3 regions of the Mesorhizobium sp. B1-1-1 genome follow, and region 3 is predicted to be linked to each of the others. Evidence: riboswitches for the same ligand, from Rfam matches in the RefSeq annotation. Region 3 holds a riboswitch; each other region holds the start of a gene.
The links. Region 3 has a riboswitch for cobalamin ahead of bluB (5,6-dimethylbenzimidazole synthase). Riboswitches for the same ligand answer to the same signal wherever they lie in the genome.

Region 1 (5,107 bases), on a different contig from region 3:
CCGGACGCGAAAGCGGTCGCGGTGATGATGGCGGCGGGCTTGGGCTGGGCAATCGCGGTTTCAACAAAAGCCAGAGATTCCGGGTCTTTCAGGCTGGAGACAAAGATCGGCACCGGCAGCATGCCGCGCTGCCGTAGCGCCTCGAAAAGCGCGTCGATGGGCGCGACATCGGCGGCGAGCAGCATCGAGCGGTAGAAGAGGATGGGAATCACGGGTGGGTTGACGTTGCCGGCGTCGAGTTCCGTCACACCCCCCTCTGTCCTACCGGACATCTCCCCCGCAAGGGGGGAGATTGCTCTTTCATCGACGATTTCGCCTATCGCGGATGGTCGAGATAAATCCCTGTCCAAGGGGACAGAAGAGGAGCCGGCCTTGATGACAGCCGATCTCCCCCCTTGCGGGGGAGATGTCCTGCCGGACAGAGGGGGGTGTGAAGGATCGTCAACATTCGATAAGTCCGGCTTCTCCACGACTCCGCGCCCCGGCTCATAAAACCCGGCTTTCGGCACGCTTACCGGCTCGGCAATCTCGCCATCAGACCCCGCCAACCGCGCCAGCCTGCGCACCAGCGCGCTCATATTGGCCGGGCCGCCCTGGCGGAAATAATTGAGCAGCCCGTCCAGTTCCTCGCGCGGCAGCGTCGAGGCTTCGATCAGCCTGATATCCTCGTCGTGGCTTTCACCGGGAAGTAGTGCCAGCTTTATGCCACGCTCACGGGCAACCACGGCCAACTGGTCGCAGCCGTAGCGCCACCACTCGTAACCGCCGAGAATACGCACCAGAATGACTTTGGCGTGACGGGCGACGCTGTCGATCCAGAGGTCGACGGACATGGGGTGGCGCAGGTCGCGCAGCGCGGCCAGCCGCATCGTGGGCAGCCGATCGGCGTCGCCTTTCCAGGCCGCTGCCAGTCCGGCCAGGTCGCTGTCCGTGAAGGACAGCGCCACCATTTCCGCCGGCGTCTGCCGCAGATCGACCGGCTCGGCGAGATCGTCGAGCGAGGCGGATGTGGTGGTGAGGATGTGCATCGCGGTCGGTGTTGCCTCAGCCGGCGAGGATATGCTCGATCGCCGGGCGGTTCAGCCCCTTGAGGCCGATGACGACCAGGCGCGAGCGGCGGTCGTCGTCAGCCGTCCAGGCGCGGTCATAATAATGATTGACGCGCGGACCAACGGCCTGGAGCAAAAGCCGCATCGGCTTGCCGCCGACCTCGACGAAGCCTTTCACCCGCAGCACGTTCTCCTGTTCGGCGGCGGTCGCGACGCGCTTTGCCAGGTCGTCCGGGTTGGCGATCGAGGGGATGTCGACGATGAACGTATCGAAGTCGTCGTGCTCGTGGTCGAAGGCGCCGTCATGATGGGACTTGCGGTTCTCGATGTCGTCCTCGACGGCGAGGCCTAGCCCGAGCAGCACGGACGGATCGACCTTGCCATGAGCCGTCGGCACGACCTTCACGGCGCGGGCGGAGTGTTCGCCAATGATGGCGTTGGCGCGAGCCGAACCTGCGGCATCCATCAGGTCGCTCTTCGACAGGATGATGAGGTCGGCGCAGGCGATCTGGTCCTCGAACACCTCCTCGACGGGGTCGTCGTGGTCCAGTGTCTGGTCCTGCGCGCGTTGCGCCTGCAGGGCGTCCATGTCGTTGGCGACGCGCCCCTCGGCCAATGCCGGACCGTCGACCACGGCGATTACGCCGTCGACTGTCACCCGGCTCTTCACTGTCGGCCACTGGAAGGCCTGGACCAGCGGCTTGGGCAGAGCCAAGCCTGAGGTCTCGATCAGGATGTGGTCGACCTTCGGCGTCAGCGACAGGATCTGGTCGAGCGCCGGGACGAAATCGTCGGCGACGGTGCAGCAGATGCAGCCATTGGCCAGTTCGACGATGTTTTCCTCCGGGCAGGTGTCGATGCCGCAGCCCTTGAGGATCTCGCCGTCGATTCCGATGTCGCCGAATTCGTTGACGATGATGGCGATCCGCTTGCCGCCCGCGTTCTCCAGGAGATGGCGGACCAGCGTGGTCTTGCCGGCACCCAGGAAGCCGGTGACCACGGTACAGGGGACGCGGGAGAGAGTGGCGGCGGAAACTGCGGCGGTCATGATCAGTCCTTCAGCATGTCGAGGGGAGGAATGCGGGCGACGAGGCCGCGCTTGAGGGAATCCGGGCGACCACGCCACGGAATGAGGCCGTTGGTCGAAGCGGCGAAGAGTTTCGCGCCGGTGACGAGATCGGCGCCGCTGGCGATGTTCAGGTCGCCGAAGACATAACTCCAGCAGCCGTCGCGAAGAATCGCGGCACTGAGACGGCGCTTGCAGTTGCCGAGGCATTCGACGGTGCGGACACGGACATTGTCGGCCGTTGCGGCTTGGCGCGTATCTTGAGCCAAAACTTCGCCGGCGCGGGGATGGGCATCGGAACCGGTCTCGTCGCGGCAGGAAGCGCAGATGATGACAGTGACGCCGGCCAAGGCGTCGCTATCGCCAGACAAGTCGCTATCGCCAGACAAAATGTCCGCTGTTTCAGCCGGGAAACTGCTGTCGCGTTCCAAATCGGGCTCCTTGCCCGGAAAACCCGCCGGGCGATCGGATTCTTATGTCTCAGACGGCAGGTCTCCTGGCTCGCGGGTCATCGCCTTCGTGCCGCCTTCCCGGGACCGTCCCAGTGGTTTTCGGCCTTGGCTCGTCGCTTACAGTTGCGGGGACAGCCGCGGATTTGAAATCGAGATTTCGCACCGCATTCCCTCTTGGCTCCTCCCTTTGCCGAGAGGAGACCGTCTGGAATGGATTTAGGCTCTTGCAGGCGGCGGTGTCAACGCGCGTCTACGACACGGCAATGTCGGCGAGCGGCTGCCCAAGGTCGCCGGCGGGCGTAACCTCGATCCGTTCGAGGCCGAGCCAGCCCTGCATCTGCGTCAATTCCTGGAAGAGTTGCGCGGCGGTTTCAGGCGGCGCGCCGGGCTCGGCATAGGCCGCGTGGACGCGTAGCACGCTGGCCGGCCGGTCGGCCTTGAGGTCGACGCGCGCCACGATCCTGTCGCCGAGCAGGAACGGCAGGACGTAATAGCCGTATTGCCGTTTTTCGGCAGGGGTGTAGATTTCTATGCGGTAGTGGAAATCGAACAGCCGCTCCGTGCGCGAGCGCTCGAAAACGACCGGATCGAACGGCGCCAGCAAGGCGCGGGCCTCGATTTTTCGTGGAATACGGGCCTCCTTATGGAGGTAAGCCGGTTTGTTCCAGCCCTCGACACGCACCGGCACCAGCTCGCCTGTTTCAACCAGCTCCTCCAGCCGGCCCTTCATGTCGGCCGGCGACAGGCGGAAATAGTCGCGCAGGTCGCTTGCTGTCGCGACGCCATGAGCGCGGGCGGATATCCGCAGCAATTCCCGATGCGCGTCCTCGGCTGACGGCACCGGCAGATCGAGGATCGCCTGCGGCAGCACGCGCTCGGGCAGATCGTAGAAGCGTTCGAAGCCACGGCGGTGCGCGGTGGTGATGCGTCCTGCCCAGAACAGCCATTCGAAGGCATGCTTGGCGTGGCTCCAGCCCCACCAGCCGCCGGACCCTTTCTGGCCTTCGAGCGCGGAGGCGGCGATCGGGCCGCGCTCCGCGACCTCGCGGTAGATCTCTTCGATATAGGCGGCGTGCTCGCGGCCCCATTTGGCGAGACCCAGATACATTTCATCGCCACGCTCCGCGCGCTGCATGCGCCAACGCATCAGGGGATAGGTCTCGACCGGCAGGAAGGAAGCCTCGTGCGCCCAGTATTCGAAAACCGTGCGCTTGCGCGTGACGGCGGCGTTGTCGAGCAAGGCGAACGGGTAGGGACCAAGGCGCGAATAGAGCGGCATGTAGTGAGCGCGCACCACCGCGCTGACGGAATCGATCTGCAGCAGGCCGGTACGTGAGAGCACGCGGGCGAAGTGGCGTCGGTCGGGCGTGCCGGCGGGGCGGGGATCAGTGAACCCTTGGGCGGCGAGCGCGATACGCCGGGCCGTGGCAAGCGAGATCTTTTCCTTCATTCGGATGCGACTCTGATGGCTTGTTGAGCGTCGTTCGGACAGTTGATTCCGGCCATGCTAGCAGGGTTTTGGCGGCAACTCTGTCAGGAGAGAAAAGTGGAGTAAAAAGCGAAGGAAATCAGACAGGAGCGGATCGGACCAGTTTCTTCCCTTATGCCGTCCAGGCCAGTGTTTTGAACAAGGTTTGACTTGCTTCGCCGGAAGCGCTGCGCTAACCCTCGCCGCGTTGCAGCAAAGGCCCCTTAAAACGGTTCAGCGGTTAAACTGTCACGCTTCCGAAATGGGGTCTGGTGCTGTAATCAAAATGGATTGGCGCCAACGGAAAGCCGCAGCATGAACGCACTTCTCAGTTCGTACCTGCCCATCGTCCTGTTTATCGCAGTGGCGGCGGCTGTCGGCGTCGCGCTTATCGTGGCGCCGTTCCTGGTGGCCTACCGCAATCCCGACCCGGAAAAGCTTTCCGCCTACGAATGCGGGTTCAACTCGTTCGATGACGCCCGTATGAAGTTCGACATCCGCTTCTACCTGGTGTCGATCCTGTTCATCATCTTCGACCTGGAAGTGGCCTTCCTGTTTCCGTGGGCGGTGTCGTTCTCGAAAATCGGCATGCTCGGTTTCTGGTCGATGATGGTGTTTTTGGCGGTGCTGACCATCGGCTTTGCCTATGAATGGAAAAAAGGAGCGCTCGAATGGGATTGAGCGACAGTTCCGGCACGCTCGTCGCGCCGAAGCCCAAGGGTCTGATCGATCCCAATACCGGCAGGCCGGTTGGGTCCGATGATCCGTTCTTCCTCGAAATCAACAACGAACTCGCCGACAAGGGCTTTCTCGTCACCTCGACCGAGGCGCTGATCACCTGGGCGCGCAGCGGCTCGCTGATGTTCATGACCTTCGGCCTCGCCTGCTGCGCCGTCGAGATGATCCACACCTCGATGCCGCGCTACGATTCGGAGCGGTTCGGTGTTGCTCCTCGCGCGTCTCCGCGCCAGTCCGACATCATGATCGTTGCCGGCACGCTGACCAACAAGATGGCTCCGGCGCTGCGCAAGGTCTACGACCAGATGCCGGAGCCGCGCTACGTCATCTCGAT
Region 2 (5,107 bases), on a different contig from region 3:
TGGGCGAAGGCGGCCGGCGCGAAGCCGACAGCATCGACATAAGGCGGGCGCTGAAACTCTACCGCGTCGCCGACTGCCTGTTGATCGCGCTGTTCGGCGTGGTTTCGGCGATCGTCATTCTGGCATGATCTCACCCCCCCGTGAGTTCTCTCCCGAAGGGGAGGAAGGGAGCCGGGCTGCAACAGGTTCGCGCCTTTCCTCTCCCCCGTCGATCGGGGGAGAGGTGGCTCGGCGAGCCGAGACGGAGTGGGGGTCGACGAGCTCGGCAGTCGCGTTTCTCGCACCCGCCGGGTTGCGCCTGCCTGTCTGCGGACCGCGCGTTCGATAACCGCCTTCCCCCAATCCGTCGCTGCTTCGCAGCGCCACCTTTCCCCCCTCCGGAGGGAAAGGAAGTGAGCCCTGCTGGAAGCGTTTGGCGACCAGACTTGAATGCTCATCCACAAAAGGGGACAACAGCTCTCAAAACTCCACCCCCTGCTGCGCCTTCACGCCCGCCGCGAAATGGTGCTTGGTCAGCCCCATCTCGGTCACCAGGTCGGCCGCCTCGACCAGCGCCGGCTTGGCGTTGCGACCGGTGACGACGACATGCAGGCCCTCGCGGCGCGCTTTCAGCGCGACAACCACCTTGTCCAGATCGAGATACTCGTAGCGCAGCGCGATGTTGAGTTCGTCGAGCACGACGAGACTGATCGACGGATCGGCCATCAGCTCCAGCGCCTTGGCCCAGGCGGCCTCGGCCGCCGCGATGTCGCGCTTCAGATCCTGTGTCTCCCAGGTGAACCCCTCGCCCATCGCGTGCCAGACGACGCGGTCGCCGAAGGCGGCGAAGGCCTCCTTCTCACCCGTATGCCATTTGCCCTTGATGAACTGGACGACGCCGACGCGCTTGCCGTAGCCGAGCATCCGCAGCGCCAGGCCAAAGGCAGCCGTGGTCTTGCCTTTGCCCGGGCCGGTGTTGACGATCAGCAGCCCCTTTTCGACCGTCTTGCTCGCCACCTCGGCGTCTTGGACCGCCTTGCGCTTGGCCATCTTGGCGCGGTGGCGCTCTTCGTCCTTTTCGTCGATGTCGGTCATGTCACTTCACCTTGAGCGGCAGCCCCGCCACCATCAAAAGCACGGTCTCGGCAATCGCCGCGACCTGCTGGTTGAGCCGGCCGGCGGCGTCGCGGAACCGGCGCCCCAGCGCATTGTCGGGCACGATGCCTTGCCCGACCTCGTTGGATACCACGAACCAGGGTCCGCGCGGCCGCGACAGCATGTCAGCCAGCCGCCGACATTCGGCCTCTACATCATGATCGGCCAGCATGTGATTGGTCAGCCAGAGCGTCAGGCAGTCGACAAGGACCGGCTGGTCCTCCGGTAGGGCCTCGAGTGCACCGACAAGGCCAAGCGGTGCATCGATGGTCGTCCAGCCCTCGCTGCGCCGCGACCGGTGCAACGCGATGCGCTGCCGCATCTCGTCGTCATAGGCTTGCGCCGTGGCGATGTAGGTCCATGGCGAAGGCAAGGCCGTCATCAGCGTTTCGGCGTGCGCGCTCTTGCCGGAGCGCGCACCGCCGATGATGAAGGTCAGTCTTCCGCGATCAGGCAAAGCTGTCGCGCAGGCTCGTCGCGCTGCCGGTGAAGCGTCCGCGCACCACGCCGACGACAGCGCCGAGCACGAGCCAGAACACCAGGTTGGTTACGGTTACCGCCACCACGAACTGATGGTGCAGGCCTTCCGGAATCGGCGTCTCGAAACTGTCCGGCTGCGGCGCGCCGACAATATGCGGCGCGACGATCAACACCACGCCCAGAATCGCCAGCGGCAGTGATTTGCGGAAGGCGATCAGGGCAAGGCCGATCGCCGTCGCCGCCACCGTCGCCGTCCACCATGTCTGGCGTGGCAGAAGCTCGGCGGCAGGCATGGCCGGCAGTTCCGGCGGCAGGCCGAGGCCCGGCGCCAGCGTGAACACGGCAAAGCCGGCCAGTCCCCAGAACACGCCCTGGCGCCAGTTGCCGATGCCGCCGGCGAATTCCGAAACCGCGACCAGGACCAGCGCGAAGCCGATGCCGGTGACGATGTTGGCAAGCACGCTGAAGGCGAAGCGCTCGAAGCCGTCGGCCGGCGCCCAGCCTTCCTCTTCAGCCGGAACAGCTTCAGCGGCTGCCGGCGCGGCGGAGCTCATGGCATTGCCCGCCGGGGCGGCAGAGTTCATGGCGTTGTTGTCGGTCGGGGCCGGTGCGGTATGGTCGTGGTGGTGGCCGCCGCCGGCCTGTTCGTAGACTTCCGCCTTCAGGATCAACGGCACGGTGGCATAGGCCTGCATGCAGGCGAGAACGACACCTGCCACGAGCCCTGCGATCGCCGCGATGAACACGACGTTGCGAAACAGGTTCATGATGTCAAATCCCTATCAGTGGCAGGGAAACGCCATCGAGTGGCGATAGTCGTGCGCGGCATTGTGGACCGCGTCGATATGCGAGAAACCGACAAAGCCTACGACGAAAACGCCGAGCAGCGCCGCGAGCGCGAGCTGCAGGAGGCGCGACTGCGAGGAGATGGAGGCGCCGAGGGAGACGGAAGCGGTATTCATGTCTTGTCCTTTCACCCTCCACCCGAGGGCATCGAAGTCAGTTTCCTGTCGCCGGCAGGTCTCCTGGCTCGCGGATCAGCGCCCTTCCCCACCTTCCCGAAGAAAATCTTCAGTGGCATATGGAGAGGACTACCGCACACAGTTGCGGGGGCAGCCACGGCATTGGGCAACAAATCTGCCCGCACCGCATTCCCTCTTGGCTCCAATCGGAACCGACGACGAAGGTGACTATAAGGAAAATCGCCGCATCCGGCAAACCAAATTCCGACGGCGACAAGCGCTTTAGCGCCGTCCGGCCGCTTGCTCCGCTGCAATTGACAATTTCCGTGGCCGGGTGTCGGCTGCCATCTCACAGGAGGCCAGCCATGCAGCCCGTCCAGAGCCAGCACGCCCCCTATAACGGCCTCACCCGGGCCGAGCCGACATTGCCGTCGTCGGCCTATTGGGATGCGGCGGCCTACCAGCGCGACCTCGACGCCATCTGGTACAGGAACTGGCTGCTCGTCTGCCGTGAAGCTGATCTCGCCCAACCGCTGGCTTTCCGCACCTTCCGCGTCGGCACCCAGGAGATCGTCGTGCTGCGTGACGATACCGGCGAACTGCGCGCCTTCCACAACACCTGCCGGCATCGCGGCTCGCAGCTTTGCCAGGAACGCGAGGGCCGGCTGAAGGCGCGGCTGATCACCTGCCCCTACCACGCATGGTCCTATTCGCTGCGCGGCGATCTCGTGCGCGTGCCATCGAAAACGCTGCCCGAAGGTTTCGACAAGGCGGACCATCCGCTCTATCGCGTCGCGCTGTCGGTCTGGCGCGGCTTCGTCTTCGTCAATCTCGCGGAAGATGCCGCCGGCTCGGCGCACTCATCCTTCGACCCGGCCTCAGGCGATCTCGGCAACTGGCCGCTGGAATCGCTGGTATCGGGCCATGTGCTGCGCAAGGTGATGAACTGCAACTGGAAGATCTTCTGGGAAAACTTCAACGAATGCCTGCATTGCCCCGGCGTCCACAAGGACCTGTCGCGGCTGGTGCCGATCTATGGTCGCGGCCTGATGGGCCGGCATGACGACCCCGAATGGACCCGCCATGCCGACAATGACGCGCCGGAATTTTCCGGCGGGCTGCGGGCGGGTGCCGAAACATGGTCACGTGACGGCCAGGCGCATGGGCCGGTCTTTTCGGGCCTGACGCCGGCCGAGCACGCCGCCGGCCAGACCTACGCCACCAGCCTGCCCTCGATGTTCATCGTCGGCCACGTCGACTATGTCAGGTCCGTACGGCTGGTGCCGCTTGGCCCCGAGCAGACCGAATTGACCGCCGAATGGCTGTTCGCGCCTGACGCGCTCGCCGCCACCGACATCGACAACATCGTCGGCTTCGGCACCCAGGTGCTGGAGGAGGATGCCGCGATCTGCGAGGTCAACCAGAAAGGGCTGCGCTCCATGCGCCATAAGGCCGGCGTGCTGATGCCGGAGGAGTACGACCTCCACCGCTTCCACGATTGGGTACGCGAACGACATGCTGCGCTTGTGCCGTAAGCTTCACAGCGACTTCGGCAGATACCGCCAGGTGACATAACCGCAGACCGCCGCAAGCAGGCCGAGCGTGACGAAAACCGAGCCCAGTCCGAAAAAGGCCAGCACCACCGAGTAGACCAGCGGCGGCGTCAGTTCGGAAAAGTCGAGATAAGTGCGGTAGACCGCAGCCATCTGCGCCCGCTCATAAGAGCGGACCGAGCGCATGAAGGCGGTCGAGCCCAGCGCGTCGAGCGCGATGGTGAAGAAGGCGCCGCACAGCAGGCAGGCGCCGGTGACGAGCGGCGCGCTTTCGCCGACGGCACCCGCCGCCAGCAGCACCACCGACATGGCGAAATAGGCAAAAGTCATGGTCCTGCGGCCGCCGAAGCGCTTGCCGGCCTTGCCCCAGAAAATCGCCATGAACAAAAGCGCGTTGCCTGCCGAAACCAGAATGCCGCCGGCAAGTTCGCCCTCACCGGTGATGACCATGAACAGCGGGCCATAGACGAAAAATGTCGTCCAGAAGCAGGAGCGGCCGAAGGCGATCAGCCAGGCCAGCCTCAGCCTCGGCTGCGCGACGAAACGGCCGATATTGGCCAGCGGGTTGACCGGGCGCGTCTTGCCCGGCCGGATCGAGGGATTGTCGCCGAGCCGGTAGGTCCAGAACAACGCCAGCAGGGCCAAGGCGAATACGGCGACCGCGCCATGCGCGGCATAGATGCCGAAGCGCGTATAGAGAAAGATGCCGAGCGTCGGCCCACCCGTCCAGGCAAACATCGACCACGCCATGCGCAGCGATTCGGCCTGCATGAAATCGGTCTTGCGGATGTGGTCCATGATGTAGAGGTTGAGCGTGATCGACAGCGCACTGGCGCCCATGACACGGCACAGCATGCCGGCCAATTGCCCGGCGAGCGTATGCGTGACGAAGAACAACGAGCCGATCGCCAGCAGGCAGGCGCCCGCCGTGTAGACCCAGCGCCGTGCGAAGCGCTGGATCAGCATCGGCATGAACAG
Region 3 (5,107 bases):
TTCAGCGCCTCGCCGCGCTCGTAGATCCTAATGGACTGGTCGAGCGGCACATCGCCACGCTCCAGATCATCGACGATCTTCTCCAGCGCGTCGAGAGCCTGTTCGAAGCTCATCGCCTTGACGTCTTCGTTGGTTTCACCAGCCATCATTCATCCTTTCATCAGTCGCCCGACATGGGCGGCGACCGAAAATGCCAATCCTTGCAGATCGTAGCCGCCCTCGAGCAGGCTGACGAGCCGGTTGCCGCTGTGGCGCGCCGCGCGCTGCATGAGTTGGCCGGTCGCCCAGTCGAAATCATCCTCGGTCAGGTTGATCTCGGCCAGCGGGTCGCGATGATGCGCATCGAAGCCGGCCGAAATAATGATCAGGTCGGGTGCAAAATTGTCGAGCGAGGGCAGCACGCGCGACAGGAAGGCATCGCGGAACGCCTCGCTGCCGGTCTGCGGCGCAAGCGGCGCGTTGACGATGTTGCCGGCGCCGGTTTCGTTCTTTGCTCCGGTGCCGGGGTAGAGCGGCATCTGGTGCGTCGAGCAATAAAGCACGGACGGATCGTCCCAGAAAACATCCTGCGTGCCGTTGCCGTGATGCACGTCCCAGTCGACGATGGCGACACGTTCGATATCGTGTTTGCGCTGTGCATAACGTGCGGCGATGGCCGCCGTGTTGAACAGGCAGAAGCCCATCGCGGTCGCTTTCTCGGCATGATGGCCGGGCGGCCGGGCGGCGACGAAAACGTTGTCTGCCCTGCCGGCAAAGACGTCGTCGACGGCGGCGTTGGCGGCTCCGATCGCGGTGATCGCCGCCTGCCAGCTCTTCGGGCTGGCCGTTGTGTCGGCATCGATGCGGGCGATGCCCGTCTCGGGAATGGCGGCGCGTACCCGCTCGACGAAATCCTCGGGATGCGCGTAGAGAATGGTGGCCTCATCGCCTTGTGGCGCCTCGAGGCGGTCGAGCGCGGCAAAAGCCTCGTCGTCGAGCACGCGCTCAATGGCGCGCAAGCGGTCCGGCCGCTCCGGATGGCCGGGTGGCGTGATGTGCTCGAGGAAGATCGGATGGGTGTAGAGACGAGTGGCCATGCTCCCTATCTAGTGCCCCGGCGCGGCGATGGCCATGCGTTGCGGCCTGATGGTTGGGGAAAATCGCGCTTGCGTCCGTTCGCGTCGCCGCGGGGATTGGCGGCGCAGGGGCTTCGTCGTAAAGTCCCCGCCACTGCCTGGTGCCCGCCGCGAGCGGGAGAATCGGGAACACGGTTTGATACCGTGGCGTGCCCAACGCTGTAAGGGGGACCGCGCCGGTAAATGCCACTGTCGATGACGGGAAGGCGCCGGATGCGGGTTGATCCCGAGCCAGAAGACCGGCCTGGCAGGCATCGTCATCCGCATGGTCAGGCGGACGGCAGTTGATTGCAATCGCAAGGGGACAAGCGATGCCGGACAATATGACCATCCCCGTGGGTGACGGATTCGACCAGATGGCGCGCGATGCGGTCTACCGCGCCATGTTCACGCGGCGCGATGTCCGCAGCCATTTTACATCAGAGGCCGTCGACGACGAGGTCTTGGCGCGGCTGCTGCTTGCCGCCCATCACGCGCCATCGGTCGGCTTCATGCAGCCATGGAATTTCATCGTCATTCGTGGCACCGAACGACGGGAACAGGTGCGCGACCTGTTCCTCGCGGCGCGCGAGCAGGAATTGCCGGCGATCGAGGAAGAGCGGCGGGCGCTCTACCGCAAGCTCAAGCTGGAAGGCATCTGCGAAAGCGCGCTCAATATCTGTATCACCTGCGACCGCCGACGCTCACAGGGTTCGCCGCTGGGACGCTGGCACAATCCCGAGATGGATCTCTACAGCACGGTCTGCGCGGTGCAGAATTTCTGGCTGGCGGCGCGCGCCGAAGGCGTCGGCGTTGGCTGGGTCAGCATTATCGAGGCGCAGGCGTTGAAAGGCCTTCTGTCGATTCCCGAGCATGTGACGCCGGTGGCCTATCTCTGTGTCGGCCGTGTCTCGGAGTTCGCGCCGAAACCGGACCTCGAAACACATGGCTGGGGGCGGCGGCTGCCGCTGCCCGAGCTGATCATGAGCGAGACGTTTTGCGGACAGGGCGAAGTTCCGCTCAAATCAACGATCGCACGCCTCAAGGCGGCAACATGCGAAAAGTCTGACAAACCCTTGATTTGATTGCCGATACGGCATGCGCAGCGCGCTGCCGGCGGCCTGCCGTCGTCAGGCGGCTCCGGCATCCTTCCTCAACAATCCTTCGAGCAGTTGCTTGAATGCCGCCACCACGGTCTTCGACGTCGCTTCCGGGTCGTTCGAATTGGCGATCCGCTGCGCCGCCTGGCTGCTCGCCCCGTTGATCAGCCGTGCCGCGGTCTCGGGGTCTACGCCCGGGACAACCACCCCGTCGCCCTGCAGCGTCGTCAGGTGATCGGTCATCGACGCGACGCAGGCATTGGCGTTCGGCCATTGCGCGGGATCCCCCAGCACGGCCGGACCGTCCCGAAACATGATGCGCTGGATTTCCGGCTCCAGCGCCATTTCGATGTAGCTCGTGCATTCGTCGACGAAGCTTTGCCAGCGGGTCGGTGCTTTCGCTGCAACCTCATTCACCCGTGCCGCCATCTCGGCGTCTATCTCGGCGATGACCGCCTGCAAAAGCCCCTTCTTGTCCCCGAAATGATGATAGAGCGCACCGCGCGTCAGCCCTGCCGATGCGGTGAAATCATCCATCGATGCCTCGGCATAACCGATCGTTCCGAACGCATGCCGGGCCGCGGCAATCAATTTGGCGCGCGTTTCGGCGATCATTTCCCTGCGGGGCTTGTGCATCTCTTCTGGCCTTATCTACATACGTCACGTATGCCAATTGACATACGCGACGTATGATCTATTTAGTATTCATACGCATCGTATGTAATTTCCGAATCGCCTTTTGTCGAGGAACGGATCATGCAGAACCCCTATTCCGAGATCTTTCGAGCCCCTGGCGCCAAGGGCTTTGCCGCTGCAGGCTTCATGGCGCGCCTGCCGATCGCCATGGCGCCGATCGGCATCGTGGCGATGCTGTCGCAGACGCGTGGCGAATACTGGCTGGCGGGTGCCGTCTCGGCGACATTCGCGCTGGCCAACGCTTTCCTGGCGCCGCAGATCTCCAGGCTGGTAGACCGCCTCGGCCAGACATGGATCGTCGTGCCCACCACCATCATCTCCGTGCTGGCATTCCTGCTGCTGATTGCGTCGGCCAACCAGGATTGGCCGGTATGGACAATGTTCGTGTCGGCGCTGCTGGCAGCGGCCATGCCCAGCATGCCGGCAATGGTGCGCGCGCGCTGGACCGAGCTTTTTCGCGGCCGGCCGGAGATGAACACCGCCTTCGCCTTCGAATCGGCGGCCGACGAGCTGGTCTATATCGCCGGCGCGTCGCTGTCGGTGGGCCTCAGTGCGGCGCTGTTTCCGGAAGCAGGCATGCTGGCGAGCACGTTGTTTCTCGCTTTGGGCTCGATAGCATTCATCCTGCAGCGATCGACGGAGCCGAAAGTGCGGCCGGTGGACCATGGTTCGACTGGCTCGGCAATCCGCCTGCGGCCGGTACAGATCATCACCTTCGCCCTAATCTTCATCGGCGCGACCTTCGCGACGACGGAAGTGAGCACGGTGGCGATCACCAAGGAGTTCGGCCAAGCCGGTGCCGCAAGCCTGGTGATCGGCGTCTATGCGCTGGGATCGTTCGTGTTGGGCATCGTGGTCGGCGCGCTCAACCTCAAGACGCCGCTACAGCGCCAGCTGACCGTCGCGGTCGCCATCATCGCAGTCAGCACGATTTTGCCGCTCACCGCCGACAGCGTGCCGATTTTGGCGCTGACCGTCTTCATCAGCGGCGTGGCGATCTCGCCGACTTTCATCACGGCATTCGGCCTGATCGAACGGCATGTGCCGGAAGCGATGCTGACCGAGGGCATTACCTGGGTGACAACGGGAATCGGCATCGGCATGGCGCTGGGCTCTTTCGCCGCCGGCGCGGTGGTGGATGCGTTCGGCGCCCAGAACGGGTTCTGGGTCTCGGTGGTCGCGGGCGGCATCGCGCTGGTCACGGTGCTGCTCGGCCAGCGCAGTCTTGCCACTCACAAATGCGAGTTGGATGGGTGTGAAGCGGCCGTCGCTGCCGCGGAATGAACCATGACGCGTCCGGTTCAGCGGATCGGACGCTATTGCCGCCGTCGAACCTAGAGAATCTCGGTCTTGGCGATGTGGATGCCAAAACCTTCGAGGCCGACATAGTGGCGCTCGCGCGAGGCGATCAAATTGATCGAGGAAATGCCGAGATCCTTCAGGATCTGAGCACCGAGCCCGATCTCGCGCCATTCATTCTCGCGGCGGCGCGCCTCTTCGTGGTCCTCCCGGTCGCCGCTCGCCGGCCGGTTGCGCTCCTGGTGGGCGACACCGACCGAGCCCTCGCGCAGATAGACGATGACGCCGCGCTTGCGCTCGCCCATCGCCTTCATGATGGCGTCCAGCCGGTGGCTGGTGCCGAAGACGTCGGTCACCACGTCCTCGGAGTGCAGACGCACAGGCACCTCTTCCCCATCGCGGATGTCGCCGAAGACGACGGCGACATGATGCATGGAATCCCAGGGCAGCGTGTAGGTGAAGACTTGCGCCTTGCCGCCGAGCGTGTCGATCTCGGAGCATGCCACGCGTTCGACCAGTGTTTCCTTGCGTTGCCGATAGGCGATGAGGTCGGCGACCGAGACCTGCTTGAGGCCGTGCTCCTCGGCAAAAGCCGCGACCTGCGGGCCGCGCTTGACGGTGCCGTCATCATTGACCAGTTCCGAGATCACGCCGATCGGCGGCAGGCCGGCGAGCTTGCACAGATCGACGGCCGCCTCGGTATGGCCCGAACGCATAAGCACGCCGCCTTCGCGCGCGATGAGCGGGAAGATGTGGCCGGGGCGGACGAAATCGGAGGCGCCGACATTGCCGTTGGCGAGATTGCGCACGGTCAGCGTGCGGTCGTCAGCTGAAATGCCAGTCGTGGTGCCGTGCTTGAAATCGACGCTAACCGTGAAGGCGGTGGTGTGCGCCGAATCATTGTCGGCGACCATCGGC

Region 1: another riboswitch for cobalamin. It lies ahead of FJ986_RS17905 (DUF1636 family protein); the one in region 3 lies ahead of bluB (5,6-dimethylbenzimidazole synthase).
Region 2: another riboswitch for cobalamin. It lies ahead of FJ986_RS17735 (CbtB domain-containing protein); the one in region 3 lies ahead of bluB (5,6-dimethylbenzimidazole synthase).

What each region holds. Positions count from the first base shown of each region.
Region 1 is NZ_VFWW01000008.1:107,078-112,184, reverse strand. It holds gene FJ986_RS17915 (cobaltochelatase subunit CobN) at 1-1,028, opposite strand, end outside; gene cobW (cobalamin biosynthesis protein CobW) at 1,045-2,097, opposite strand; gene FJ986_RS17905 (DUF1636 family protein) at 2,100-2,546, opposite strand; cobalamin riboswitch at 2,584-2,788, opposite strand; gene FJ986_RS17900 (winged helix-turn-helix domain-containing protein) at 2,818-4,017, opposite strand; gene FJ986_RS17895 (NADH-quinone oxidoreductase subunit A) at 4,351-4,716, shown strand; gene FJ986_RS17890 (NADH-quinone oxidoreductase subunit B) at 4,707-5,107, shown strand, end outside.
Region 2 is NZ_VFWW01000008.1:72,201-77,307, forward strand. It holds gene cbiB (adenosylcobinamide-phosphate synthase CbiB) at 1-128, shown strand, start outside; gene cobO (cob(I)yrinic acid a,c-diamide adenosyltransferase) at 460-1,074, opposite strand; gene cobU (bifunctional adenosylcobinamide kinase/adenosylcobinamide-phosphate guanylyltransferase) at 1,076-1,591, opposite strand; gene FJ986_RS17730 (CbtA family protein) at 1,584-2,381, opposite strand; gene FJ986_RS17735 (CbtB domain-containing protein) at 2,397-2,576, opposite strand; cobalamin riboswitch at 2,612-2,808, opposite strand; gene FJ986_RS17740 (aromatic ring-hydroxylating dioxygenase subunit alpha) at 2,942-4,111, shown strand; gene FJ986_RS17745 (MFS transporter) at 4,115-5,107, opposite strand, start outside.
Region 3 is NZ_VFWW01000007.1:131,766-136,872, forward strand. It holds gene FJ986_RS15940 (exodeoxyribonuclease VII small subunit) at 1-146, opposite strand, end outside; gene FJ986_RS15945 (histone deacetylase family protein) at 150-1,076, opposite strand; cobalamin riboswitch at 1,198-1,378, shown strand; gene bluB (5,6-dimethylbenzimidazole synthase) at 1,427-2,179, shown strand; gene FJ986_RS15955 (TetR/AcrR family transcriptional regulator) at 2,225-2,830, opposite strand; gene FJ986_RS15960 (MFS transporter) at 2,951-4,174, shown strand; gene ribB (3,4-dihydroxy-2-butanone-4-phosphate synthase) at 4,225-5,107, opposite strand, start outside.